4 regions of the Streptomyces sp. NPDC020731 genome follow, and region 1 is predicted to be linked to each of the others. Evidence: riboswitches for the same ligand, from Rfam matches in the RefSeq annotation. Region 1 holds a riboswitch; each other region holds the start of a gene.
The links. A riboswitch is a leader RNA that binds a small molecule or an ion and turns the genes downstream of it on or off. The one in region 1 is predicted to bind cyclic di-AMP.

Region 1 (3,038 bases):
AGGGCCCCACGGCCGAGGAGATGGAACGCGCGCAGGCCCAGTTGGAGCGCGAGTGGCTCGACCGGCTCGGCACGGTCGCCGGCCGCGCCGACGAACTGTGCCGGTACGCCGTCCTGTTCGGCGACCCGCAGCTCGCCCTGACCGCCGTACAGCGCGTCCTGGAGGTGACGGCGGAGGAGGTGCGGGAGGTCGCCAAGGCCCGCCTGCGCCCCGACAACCGCGCGGTGCTCGTCTACGAGCCGGTCGCCGCCGAGGCGGAGGACACCGAGGAAGCCGCCGCGGCCGCGGGCACCGACGAGAACGAGGAGGCGGCGAAGTGACCGAGCTCGCCACGATGGACTTCCACCCGCAGCCGCAGGCGGGCGACGCCAAGCCCTGGGCCTTCCCGGCCCCCGAGCGCGGCACGCTCGACAACGGCCTGACCGTGCTGCGCTGCCACCGCCCCGGCCAGCAGGTCGTCGCCGTCGAGGTGCTCCTCGACGCGCCCCTGGAGGCCGAGCCGGCCGGTCTCGACGGTGTCGCCACGATCATGGCGCGGGCCTTCTCCGAGGGCACCGACAAGCACTCCGCCGAGGAGTTCGCCGCCGAGCTGGAGCGCTGCGGCGGCACCCTGGACGCGTACGCCGACCACCCCGGCGTCCGCCTCAGCCTGGAGGTCCCGGCCTCGCGGCTCACCAAGGGACTCGGGCTGATCGCCGACGCCCTCAGGGCGCCCGCGTTCGCCGACAGCGAGGTCGAACGGCTGGTCCGCAACCGCCTCGACGAGATCCCGCACGAGCTGGCCAACCCCTCCCGCCGCGCCGCCAAGGAGCTCTCCAAGGAGCTGTTCCCGGCGAGTGCGCGCATGTCGCGTCCGCGCCAGGGCACCGAGGAGACGGTCACCGGCATCGACTCCGCGGCCGTACGCGCCTTCTACGAGAAGCACGTCCGCCCCGCCACGGCCACCGCCGTGGTCGTCGGCGACCTCACCGGCATCGACCTGGACGCGCTGCTCGGCGACACACTGGGCGCCTGGACCGGTTCCCCGGCACAGCCGCGGCCCGTTCCGCCGGTGGTCGCGGACGACACCGGCCGGGTCGTGATCGTGGACCGTCCCGGCGCCGTCCAGACGCAGCTGCTGATCGGCCGTATCGGCCCCGACCGGCACGACCGCGTGTGGCCCGCGCAGGTGCTCGGCACGTACTGCCTGGGCGGCACCCTCACGTCCCGCCTGGACCGTGTGCTGCGCGAGGAGAAGGGCTACACCTACGGCGTACGGTCGTTCGGGCAGGTTCTCAGGTCCGCCCCGGACGGGACCGGCGCGGCGATGCTGGCGATCAGCGGCTCCGTCGACACCCCGAACACCGGCCCCGCCCTCGAGGACCTGTGGACGGTGCTGCGCACGCTCGCAGCGGAGGGCCTCACCGACGACGAACGCGACGTCGCCGTGCAGAACCTCGTGGGTGTGGCGCCGCTCAAGTACGAGACCGCCGCGGCCGTCGCGGGCACCCTGGCCGACCAGGTCGAGCAGCACCTGCCCGACCACTACCAGGCCGACCTGTACCGGCAGTTGGCCGCGACCGGCACCGTGGAGGCCACCGCGGCCGTCGTGAACGCCTTCCCGGTGGACCGTCTGGTGACCGTGCTCGTCGGTGACGCGGCGCAGATCAAGGCGCCCGTCGAGGCCCTCGGGATCGGTGAAGTCACCGTCGTGACGGCCGAGTAGCGGGCCGCGAAGGCCGCGCGCGTGGGGCCCTGGTGACACGGAGGTCACCAGGGCCCTCTTGTGCCCGAATCGGGGCGGAAGTTGCCTGTCTGCCCTGTGGGATGCGCTACAAAAACCGGGATTCGTTTGAGGACGGGGGGACGGCCCGCTTAGCGTCATCCGGGCTGTTCGTCGGGCAGTGCGCCGCATCCGCGGCACCGGACAGTCATCGCCGAGTCCCCGTACGGCGCGAGCCAGGGGAGCCGGGGACCCACCTGTAGTCCCTGGGGTGAATCGGACGCCCGCGCGTGTCGCGAGGGGGCCCGTAGGAGACCTTCCTGCTCCGAACCCGTCAGCTAACCCGGTAGGCGAGAGGGAAGGAAAGGACCAGCCTGTACATGGCGTTCACCCGCGCCCCGGGCAAGCACCGTCGTCCCAGCCGTATGCAGCGCGGCACCGCCCGCGCGGCGGGCGTCGCGGCGCTCACCACCACCGGCGTCGTCGGCTCCCTCGCGGCTCCCGCACTCGCCGCCGAACCCGCTGCCGCACAGACCGGCCTCACGCCCGTCGTCACCCTGGGCGACGCGGTCGCCGACCGGATCGACGCCCAGGCGGCCGCCCAGCACGAGGCCGCCCTGGAGGCGGCCGAGGCCGCCGCGCGGAAGGCCGCCGAGGAGGCCGCGCGCGAGAAGGCCGCCGAGGCGGCGGAGAAGGCCCGCGCGGAGAAGGAGCGCGCCGCGCGGGAGGCCGAGCGCGAGCGCCTCAACACCTTCGTCTCCCCGATCCCCGGCTCGTACGTCTCGACCGGTTACAAGACCGGCGGCGCCGTCTGGTCTTCCGGCAGTCACACCGGCGTCGACTTCCACGCCGCGACCGGCACCCCCGTCCAGTCGGTCGGCATCGGCACCGTCGTCGAGGCCGGCTGGGGCGGCTCGTACGGCAACCAGGTCGTCATCAAGATGAACGACGGCACGTACACCCAGTACGGTCACCTGTCGTCCATCGGCGTCTCGGTGGGCCAGCAGGTCGCCGCCGGGCAGCGGATCGGCCTCTCCGGCGCCACCGGCAACGTCACGGGCGCGCATCTGCACTTCGAGGCCCGCACGACCGCCGAGTACGGCTCCGACCTCGATCCCGTCGCCTACCTCCGCGGACACGGCGTGAACCTCTGACCCGCCCGCTTCCCGGTGCCCCGGCTCCCCGAGCCGGGGCACCGGCGTTTCCGGGGAGCGCTTGTCCAAAAAATACGCATGGATTCCGGTCCGCCGTCGTGAATTCCCGCTGATTGCAATAGAGTCACGGAACACACGTCAATCTTCGACGTTTCACGGGGATTAAGCCGGAGGTCGGTCAT
Region 2 (3,038 bases), on a different contig from region 1:
TGTGGATCGAGGACTCGCCGTCGTAGTAGATCGACTCCTCGCGGACGTACGTGCCGGGCTTCGGCGCGTGGATCATCATCCCGTTGCCGATGTAGATGCCCACGTGGGTGACGTCGTCGTAGAAGAAGACCAGGTCACCGGGCTGGGCCTGGGAGACGGGGACCGTCGTGCCCGCGTCGACCTGGTCGTAGGTGGTGCGCGGGAGGGTGACGCCGGCGGCCTTCCAGGCGGCCTGGGTGAGGCCGGAGCAGTCATAGGAGCCGGGGCCTGTGGCGCCCCAGACGTACGGCTTGCCGATCTGCGCGCGGGCGAAGGCGAGGGCCTTCTCGGCCTTGGTGGCGTACGAGGAGCCGGTGGACGGCGCGGTGGTCGAGCCGGCGGATCCGGAGGTGCTGCCCGACGTGCCGCTGTCCTGCCGGGCGGCGGCCTTCTCCTGGGTCTTCTGCTGCTCCGCCTGCTGCTCGGCGAGCTCGGCGGCCTTGCGGGCGGCCTCCTGCTGCTTCTTCTCCTCGATCGCCGCGAGCCGCGCCTTCTCCTCGGCGGTCAGCTTCGACATCAGCTTGCGCGCGTCGGTGAGCTTCTTCTGGACGGTGGCCTTGGCCGTCTTCAGGTCGCCCTGGGACTCGGTGAGCGTCTCGAGGCTCTCGGTGGCCTCCTGGCGCTTCCTCATCGTCTCGGACTGCTGGGTGACGTAGTCGTCGACCGCTTCCTTCTGGCGGCCGGTCATCCGGTCCATCAGCTGGGACCGGTCGAAGAAGTCCTGCGGAGTGTCCGCGAGCAGGAAGGTCGCGGTGTCGGGGACACCGACGCCGGTCCGGTACTGGGCGGCGGCGAAGGAGCCCAGTTCCTCCCGCGCGTCGTTGAGCTTCTGGGTGCGCTTGGCCACGTCGTCGAGGAGGGTGCCGACCTGCTTGCGCTGCTTCGCGGTCTTCTCCTTGGCCGCGTTGTACTTGTCGGTCGCCGACTCCGCCTGGCGGTAGAGCTCGTCGACCTTCTTCTCGACCTCCTCCAGGCTGGGCTTGCCGTCGTCGGAGGGGGCGGCGCCCGCCGTCTGGGACAGCAGGGCCACGGAGGTCAGGGCGGCCGTGGCGAGGGCCGGGGTCCGTATGCCTGCCACGCGCGCGCCGGGGGTGCGCGACTTGCGGTGCGACGCCAAGGGAGGCGACTCCTTCCGATGCTCCGCCTACCGGGTTAGCTGTCGGGTTCGGGCGGGTGATTCGGAAGGGTTGCCCTACGGCCGCTCCGCGAGGGAGTGGGCCGATTCACCCCATGGTCTCGGTGGGTCCCCGGCTCCGGCTGCCGCGATCGGCAGGGACGGACTCGGCGGAGGCCGTGCGGCCCGGCGGGGTTCGCCGGTGGGGGTCGTACGGCCCGCCCGCACCGTAGCCAACTGGTGTGGCCCTTGTGAAGGTTGACGGGTGATATGCCCGATACATTTTCGTGACCTCACGTGTGGGGTCACTCAGGGTGAGGCAGTGGTTCTGGAGGGTGCACACCCTGCCCCGGCTGCCGGAAAGCGGGGATGTTCCCGGGGTGGCCCCGGGTTGTCGGTGGAGCGCCCTAGACTCGGAGAGCGATGAGCAGCCTCTTTGACGACAGCTTCCTGGCGGACCTCCAGGCCCGGCGGGGCCCCGCGGACGAGCCCCCGCCACCGCCCGAGGACGAGCACGTACCGGAGCAGATTCCGGACGACCTGTTCGGCGGGAGATTCGACGTGCCGCCGGACAGGGACGCCTACTACCGCGACGGCGCCCCGCGCCCGGTGATCGACGCCGCCGCGTTGCTGGAGGGGCTGAACGAAAACCAGCGTGCCGCCGTCGCGCACTCCGGCTCCCCGCTGCTCATCGTGGCCGGTGCCGGCTCCGGCAAGACCCGCGTGCTCACCCACCGCATCGCCCATCTGCTGGCCGAGCGGAACGTCCATCCGGGCCAGATCCTCGCGATCACCTTCACCAACAAGGCCGCGGGCGAGATGAAGGAGCGTGTCGAGCAGCTCGTCGGCCCGCGCGCGGGCGCCATGTGGGTCATGACGTTCCACAGCGCGTGCGTGCGCATCCTGCGCCGTGAGAGCAGGAAGCTCGGCTTCACGTCGTCGTTCTCGATCTACGACGCCGCCGACTCCAAGCGTCTGATGGCCCTGGTCTGCCGCGACCTGGACCTCGACCCCAAGCGCTTCCCGCCGAAGTCCTTCAGCGCCAAGATCAGCAACCTGAAGAACGAGCTGATCGACGAGGAGGACTTCGCCGCCCGGGCGGCCGACGGCTTCGAGAAGACCCTCGCCCAGGCCTACGCGCTCTACCAGTCGCGGCTGCGCGAGGCGAACGCGCTGGACTTCGACGACCTGATCATGACGACGGTCAATCTGCTCCGCGCCTTCCCGGACGTCGCCGAGCACTACCGTCGCCGCTTCCGGCACGTCATGGTGGACGAGTACCAGGACACCAACCACGCCCAGTACGCCCTGGTGCGTGAGCTCGTCGGCACCGCCGGGCACCCCGCCGGCGCACCGTCCGAGACCGAGGTCCCGCCCGCCGAGCTGTGCGTGGTCGGTGACGCCGACCAGTCGATCTACGCCTTCCGCGGCGCGACGATCCGCAACATCCTCCAGTTCGAGGAGGACTACCCGGACGCGACCACGATCCTGCTGGAGCAGAACTACCGTTCCACGCAGACCATCCTGAGCGCGGCCAACGCCGTCATCGAGCGCAACGAGTCGCGCCGCCCCAAGAACCTGTGGACCAACGCCGGCGCGGGCGCGCGGATCACCGGGTACGTCGCGGACACCGAGCACGACGAGGCCCAGTTCGTCGCCGACGAGATAGACCGCCTCACCGACGCGGGCGAGGCGAAGGCGGGTGACGTCGCCGTCTTCTACCGCACCAACGCCCAGTCCCGTGTCTTCGAGGAGATCTTCATCCGCGTCGGCTTGCCCTACAAGGTCGTCGGCGGCGTCCGCTTCTACGAGCGCAAGGAGGTCCGGGACGTCCTGGCCTATCTGCGGGTGCTCGCCAACCCCGAGGACTCGGTGCCGCTGCGCC
Region 3 (3,038 bases), on a different contig from region 1:
TGGCACCGGCGGGAAGCGGCCCGGCCGGCCCTGGAGCACGCGGCCCGTGTCACCGCGCCCCGGGTTCCGGTCGCCGCGGCGCCGTGGGCGGTGTACGGCGGCTACGGGTATCCGCCGTACGTGCACCCGTACGGCGCGTACGACCCGAACACCCACCGGTCCTGACGGGTCCGCACCGCCCCGGAGAACACCTGCCCGGCAGCCCTGACGTCGGGGGGCGTCGTCGGGACTGCCGGGTTCAGGGCGTGGGGAGCCGGGTCGCTCAGACGCTGAGGCCCTTGCCCTGCAGCCAGGCCAGCGGGTCGATGCCCGAGGTGGAGCCGCCGGGGTGGACCTCCATGTGGAGGTGGGCGCCGGTGACGTTGCCGGTGGCGCCGACGCGGCCGATCACATCGCCGGTGTTGACCTTCTGGCCGACGCTGACGCTGATGGAGGACTGGTGGGCGTACCAGATCTCGGTGCCGTCGTCGAGGGTCAGCACGGTCTTGTAGCCGTAGGAGCCGTCATAGCCGGCGGAGGTGATCGTGCCGGTGTGGACGGCCTTGAGCAGCGTGCCCGTGGGGGCGGCGAAGTCGAGGCCCGTGTGATAGCCGGAGGACCAGTAGGCGCCCGCCTGGCCGAAGGTCGAGGAGAGGGTGTACGAGGAGGTCGGCAGCGCGTACTGCTTGGCCAGCTCGGCGAGGCGCTCGGCCTCGGCCTTCTTCCTGGCCTCCTCCTCCGCCTTCTCCTTGGCGGCCTCCGCCTTGGCCTTGGCCTCCTTCTCCGCCTTCGCGACGGCCTCGGCGGCCTGCTTCTCGGCGGCGGCGACGGCCTCGGCCTCGGCCTTGCTCTCGGCCTGGTCCTGCTGCTGCTCGACCTGCGCCATGATCCGGGCGCGCAGCGCCTCACCGGCGCCGGCGGCGCCCTGCTCGGTGTCGGCGGTGGTCATGCCGATGTCGCTGAGGGGGGTGGCCGAACCCTTGGGCGTTTCCTCGTCGGAGATGAGGGAACCCACATTGGGGAGGTCGGGCATGGAGATCGAGACCGGCGGCTTGCCGGTCTGGGCGCTGGCCATGCCGCCGGCGCCGACGGCCGCTATGACGCCGACGCCCAGAACGGTGGAGCTGCGGGCGAGTCCTCCGCCGCGCTGCTTGGAGACGCGATGCCGGCCGCGGACGGGGCGAAGGGACTCCGCGGTGGGGTTCCACTCCTCGAAGGGGCCCTCGTCGGCGCGGCTGCCGCCGTAGGCGACGGTGTCGCTCGGCTTGAACGGGGCCTCGGGGGCAGGCGGGTTGGACGCCACGTGGGCGCGCTCCTTTCCTTCCGTCTTCGCCTACCGGGTTAGCTGACGGGTTCGGAGCGGGAAGGTCTCCTACGCGCGTGTACGAGCCGTGTCTCCACGGCGGTATCCACGCGATTCACCCCATGGTGGTGGTTCCCCGGTTCCCTTGCGGGATTCGGCGCGTGCGCACGGAGCCGACTTCTGTGACGGCTGGGACGACCGCGCTGCGTTATCGAACGTTAATAGACGCGAGGGCCGGATTCCAAGCCGTTCCTCTTGATCGTTAACGATTTCCGCATGGACTTAAGTGCCATGGGCGGCCAAAACCGGGCGAGTTGACCGCGCCCCGGGCGGCAGGTGATTTCTGACGGTGCGTCATTCGTTATGCGCTGCGAGGTGGATCGATCACGTTGGGTGAGAACGGGGAGCGGAAAACACCGAGGGCCGGAATCCTTTGGATTCCGGCCCTCGGCCTTCAGTAGCGGGGACAGGATTTGAACCTGCGACCTCTGGGTTATGAGCCCAGCGAGCTACCGAGCTGCTCCACCCCGCGTCGTTGAAACCAGTGTACGCCATCCGCGGGACATGGCGCACACCCATTACCGGCGGCCCCGGTTCAGCGGCCGAGCAGATGGCCGTTCGGCGCTTTGGCGCGGTTCTCGTGCTCGGGCAGGACGAGGACGGTGGCGCCCCCGGCCGCCAGTACCGCGCTGCCGTCGGCGCCCGCCACGAAGGTGTCCGGCTCGCGCCAGGCCGTGACCACCCGCCGTACCCCCGCGTCCAGGATCAGCCGGGCACAGGGCGCAGGGCGGGACGCGCGGCGGGCACAGGGCTCCAGGCTGGAGTACACGGTGGCACCGGCGAGCCGGGGGTCCGTGGGGTCGGCCTTGGCGAGTGCGGCCTCCTCCGCGTGCACCACCGGGTCGGCGCCCTCCCGGGAGTGGCCGCGCGCCAGCTCCGTACCGTCGGCGGCCACCACGACCGCGCCCACGCTGAACGCCGTCCTGGAGGGCGGGCACTCGGCGGCCAGCTCGCAGGCGAGGGCCAGCCAGTGGTGGTCGGCGGCGGAGGGCAGCGGGCCGGCGCCGGGGGCGGTGGGCTCGTAGCGCATCAGGACGACGTCGCCGATCGGGCGGGTCTCCACCAGCCGCAGCCGGCCGCCCTGGTAGGAGCCGGGACCGAAGAGGCGGGGGGCGTCCGGGTCGCCGACGAACAGCGGGGCGAGGACCAGCTGGACCTCGTCGGCCAGCCCTTCGGTGAGGAGCTGCGTGTGGATCGTGCCGCCGCCCTCGACCATGAGCCGCCGGACCCCGCGCTCGGCGTGCAGATGTTCCAGGAGCCGCCGCCAGTCGAGCTCGGGGCCGAGCGGGACGACGTCGGCGGCGAGACCGAGGGCGTGGGCGCGCCCGGCGCCCCTGTCGGTCGTGTAGAGGACCTTCTCGCCGCCGGTGTGCCAGAACCGGGCCGCCGGGTCCAGGTCCCCGGAGCCGCTGACGGTGACCTTGAGCGGGTACTCGGCCCCGCCCCCGGCGAGGCGGGCGGCGCGCCGCTCCGGCGAGTTGACCAGCAGCCGGGGGTTGTCGGCGCGGATCGTGCCGGCGCCGACCAGGATGGCGTCCACGGATGCCCGTACCTCGTCGACCCGGTCGAAGTCGGCCGGGCCGGACAGCAGCAGCCGCTCGGGGCCGGTGTCGTCCAGGTAGCCGTCGAGGGAGACGGCGGCGGACAGCAGGACGTACGGGTGGGGCATCGGTTCCTACTCCCAGGGGGCGGGCGG
Region 4 (3,038 bases), on a different contig from region 1:
GGAGGTCATCCGGCTCGAGGGCTACGAGAACCTGCCCTCCACCCTGCCCAGGCCGCCCGCCGGCCGGGGTCTGACCGCCCGCCAGCGACTGCACCGCCGTATCGGCCGGGCCCTGGCCGGGGCCGGTTACGTCGAGGCGCTGAACTACCCGTTCGTCGGCGAGCAGGTCTTCGACCAGCTCGGCCTGGAGGCCGACGACCCGGCCCGCCGTGTCGTCAAGCTGGTCAACCCGCTCAGCGACGAGGAGCCCGCGCTGCGCACCACGCTGCTGCCGGGCCTGCTCGGCGCGCTGCGCCGCAACGACGGCCGGGGTTCGCACGACCTCGCGCTGTTCGAGACCGGCCTGGTCTTCCAGCCGCGCGAGGAGCAGCGGGTCGCCGCGAACCTGCCCGTCGACCGGCGGCCCAGCGAGGCGGACATCGCCGCGCTGAACGCCGCGCTGCCCGACCAGCCGCGGCACGTCGCCGTCGTGCTGACCGGCGCCCGCGAGCAGGCCGGCTGGTGGGGCAGGGGCCGCGCGGCCGACTGGGCCGACGCGGTCGAGGCCGCCCGGACCGTCGCCCGTGAGGCCGGCGCCGAACTGGGCGTCCGCAAGGGCCAGTACGGGCCGTGGCACCCGGGCCGCTGCGCCGAGCTGACCGTCACCGTCGACGGCGAGGACCGGATCATCGGCCACGCCGGCGAGCTGCACCCGCGCGTCCTGAAGACCCTGGGCCTGCCCGCGCGCAGCTGTGCGATGGAGCTGGACCTGGACGCCCTGGAGCAGGTCGGCGACGACACCCCGCAGGCGCCGGGCATCTCCACCTTCCCGGTCGCCACGCAGGACGTCGCGCTGGTCGTCGACGCGTTCGTGCCCGCCTCGGATGTCGAGGCGGCGCTGCGCGAGGGCGCCGGTGAACTGCTGGAGTCCATCCGCCTGTTCGACGTGTACGAGAACGCCGAGCAGCTCGGCGAGGGCCGCAAGTCCCTGGCGTACGCACTGCGGTTCCGTGCGACCGACCGCACGCTGACCGTCGACGAGGCGTCGGCGGCCCGCGAATCGGCGGTCACCCTCGCGGGCGACCGCACCGGGGCGGTCCTGAGGGGCTGATCCAGACCGTCGGGCCCCCTCGGCCGGCCCGTCCGGCGTTTGAGGACAAAGGGGGTCCGGGGGCGCAGCCCCCAGGGACGGGAAGGGGCGGCGGGGGCGAAAACCCCATGCCCGCCCCCGTCCGCCGCAGGGCCGACAACCACCGGGTTCCGGGGGGGGGGGGGGGGGGGGGGGGGGGGGGGGCCCCCCCCCCCCCCCCCCCCCCCCGCGGTCACCTCACCCGGCCGTACCAGACGCTGCGGGTCCAGATCTTCTGCAGGCGCACCACGTCCCCGGTCTTCGGGGCGTGCCAGATCTTGCCCTTACCCGCGTAGATGCCGACGTGGTAGACGTAGCTGCCCGAATGGAAGAACACCAGGTCTCCCGCCTTGCGGCTCTTGGCGGAGACGTGGCGCGTCTTGTTGTACTGCTGGGCGGCGGTGCGCGGCAGCTTCTTGCCCGCCTTCTTGAACGAGTACAGCGTCAGACCCGAGCAGTCGAACCTGTACGGCCCCGTGGCGCCCCACTTGTAGGGCGAGCCCTTCTTGGAGGCGGCGATGTGCAGCGCCTTGGTGGCCGAGGTCGCGGCGGCCGCCTCCGAGGCGGCTCCGGGGACCACGATGGAGCCGCCCACGGCGGCCAGGGTGAGGGCCGAGGCCGTGCCGGCCCGGGCCATGAGAGACGGGACACGATTGAGCGCAGTCATGCGCAACCCTTCGTCAGCCGCCTGTGAAGGATGACCTGTCGGATTCGGGCTGGCGAAGTTGCCCGGCCGCACACGTGCGGCTTCACCCCAAGGACTGCTCGGAACTGACGTCCCGGCGGCCCGTCGTGATTGGGTCCTCCACTCCTGCCGATCCACTCCTGTCGACCGGTCATCCGGGCGGCGGCAGGACTCGGCGTCCGCCCGGATCGCCCCGCCGCGGCGGCGGGGTCTTGTCGTCAGTCAGGGATCTTGGCTCATGACGCGATCGAAATCCCAACGGAACGTGGGATTTGTGTTGTTACTCACCACTCACCCGTTCGGGTGGACACCTCTCTGTTCGGACCTTCGCCGAGGCCCGGAGGAGCCGCGGACCAGGGATGAAAAGCACCGTTCCGGTCGTGCGGTACGTGCGTTGCGCAACTTCGAGGGCTCGAAAACAGCAGGTTCGTCTACGCCGGACGGGGGTACGCCGTTCGGTCCGTTTCAACCCCGGCCGGGGTGCACCGCCGGCCGGGGCCGCTGTCCGGCGCCCGCGGGCGTCAACTGCCGGGGTCCGGCGGCAGTGTGACCCTGGCCGTGCGCCGTTCGCCGTCCAGCGCCCGCAGGGCCCGGGCCAGCGTGCCGGAGTGCAGTTCGCTCTCGCCGCGCCGGTGCATCAGGGTCAGCGCGTCGCGCAGCGCGACGGCCTTGCCGACCAGCGCCTGAGCCGCGCGCAGTCCGCGGTAGGTGTCACCGCCCAGGGCCGGGTTGACCCGGCCGAGCAGGTCGACGGCCTCGAGGTAACGGTCGATCAGCTCGGCCTCCGCGCGGGTCAGCGCGGGCAGCGGCGGCAGCTCCGGTGGCAGCATCCGCGGCTCACCTCGTGCCGGTGACGGGGGAGGTGCTCCTGCGGCCGGGCACGATCCGGTCCGCCAGGCCGTACTCCACCGCCGCCTGCGCGTCGAGGACCTTGTCCCGCTCGACGTCCGCCCGGACCCGCTCCGCGGTGCGGCCCGTGTGCCGGACCAGGATCTCCCCCATCCGTGACCGGACACGGGTCGACTCCTCGGCCCGGATCACCGGATCGCCGGCCTGTCCCTCGACCGGCTCCGGGAGGGAGGGCTGACGGAGCACCAGACGGGAGCCGGGCAGCAGCAGTCGCTTGCCCGGGGTGCCGGCGGCCAGCAGCAGCGCGGCGGCGCCCTCCGCCCGGCCCAGGCAGACCGTCTCCACGTCGCAGGAGACGTGGCGCAGCGTGTCGTAGATCGCCGACATGGCGTGGAA

Region 2: linked by a shared signal. The riboswitch ahead of ACH4VX_RS10130 (NlpC/P60 family protein) and the one ahead of ACH4VX_RS26150 (M23 family metallopeptidase) in region 1 are both predicted to bind cyclic di-AMP.
Region 3: linked by a shared signal. The riboswitch ahead of ACH4VX_RS16985 (M23 family metallopeptidase) and the one ahead of ACH4VX_RS26150 (M23 family metallopeptidase) in region 1 are both predicted to bind cyclic di-AMP.
Region 4: linked by a shared signal. The riboswitch ahead of ACH4VX_RS20790 (C40 family peptidase) and the one ahead of ACH4VX_RS26150 (M23 family metallopeptidase) in region 1 are both predicted to bind cyclic di-AMP.

Annotation. Positions count from the first base shown of each region.
Region 1 is NZ_JBIRTN010000018.1:64,023-67,060, reverse strand. It holds gene ACH4VX_RS26160 (M16 family metallopeptidase) at 1-320, shown strand, start outside; gene ACH4VX_RS26155 (M16 family metallopeptidase) at 317-1,705, shown strand; cyclic di-AMP (ydaO/yuaA leader) riboswitch at 1,905-2,070, shown strand; gene ACH4VX_RS26150 (M23 family metallopeptidase) at 2,083-2,856, shown strand; gene ACH4VX_RS26145 (GntR family transcriptional regulator) at 3,037-3,038, shown strand, end outside.
Region 2 is NZ_JBIRTN010000005.1:252,759-255,796, forward strand. It holds gene ACH4VX_RS10130 (NlpC/P60 family protein) at 1-1,156, opposite strand, end outside; cyclic di-AMP (ydaO/yuaA leader) riboswitch at 1,164-1,321, opposite strand; gene pcrA (DNA helicase PcrA) at 1,577-3,038, shown strand, end outside.
Region 3 is NZ_JBIRTN010000010.1:15,179-18,216, forward strand. It holds gene ACH4VX_RS16980 (PrsW family intramembrane metalloprotease) at 1-165, shown strand, start outside; gene ACH4VX_RS16985 (M23 family metallopeptidase) at 263-1,282, opposite strand; cyclic di-AMP (ydaO/yuaA leader) riboswitch at 1,295-1,452, opposite strand; tRNA gene ACH4VX_RS16990 (tRNA-Met) at 1,741-1,814, opposite strand; gene ACH4VX_RS16995 (dihydrofolate reductase family protein) at 1,878-3,011, opposite strand.
Region 4 is NZ_JBIRTN010000013.1:21,334-24,371, reverse strand. It holds gene pheT (phenylalanine--tRNA ligase subunit beta) at 1-1,090, shown strand, start outside; gene ACH4VX_RS20790 (C40 family peptidase) at 1,302-1,775, opposite strand; cyclic di-AMP (ydaO/yuaA leader) riboswitch at 1,779-1,981, opposite strand; gene ACH4VX_RS20785 (hypothetical protein) at 2,315-2,623, opposite strand; gene ACH4VX_RS20780 (ATP-dependent Clp protease proteolytic subunit) at 2,631-3,038, opposite strand, start outside.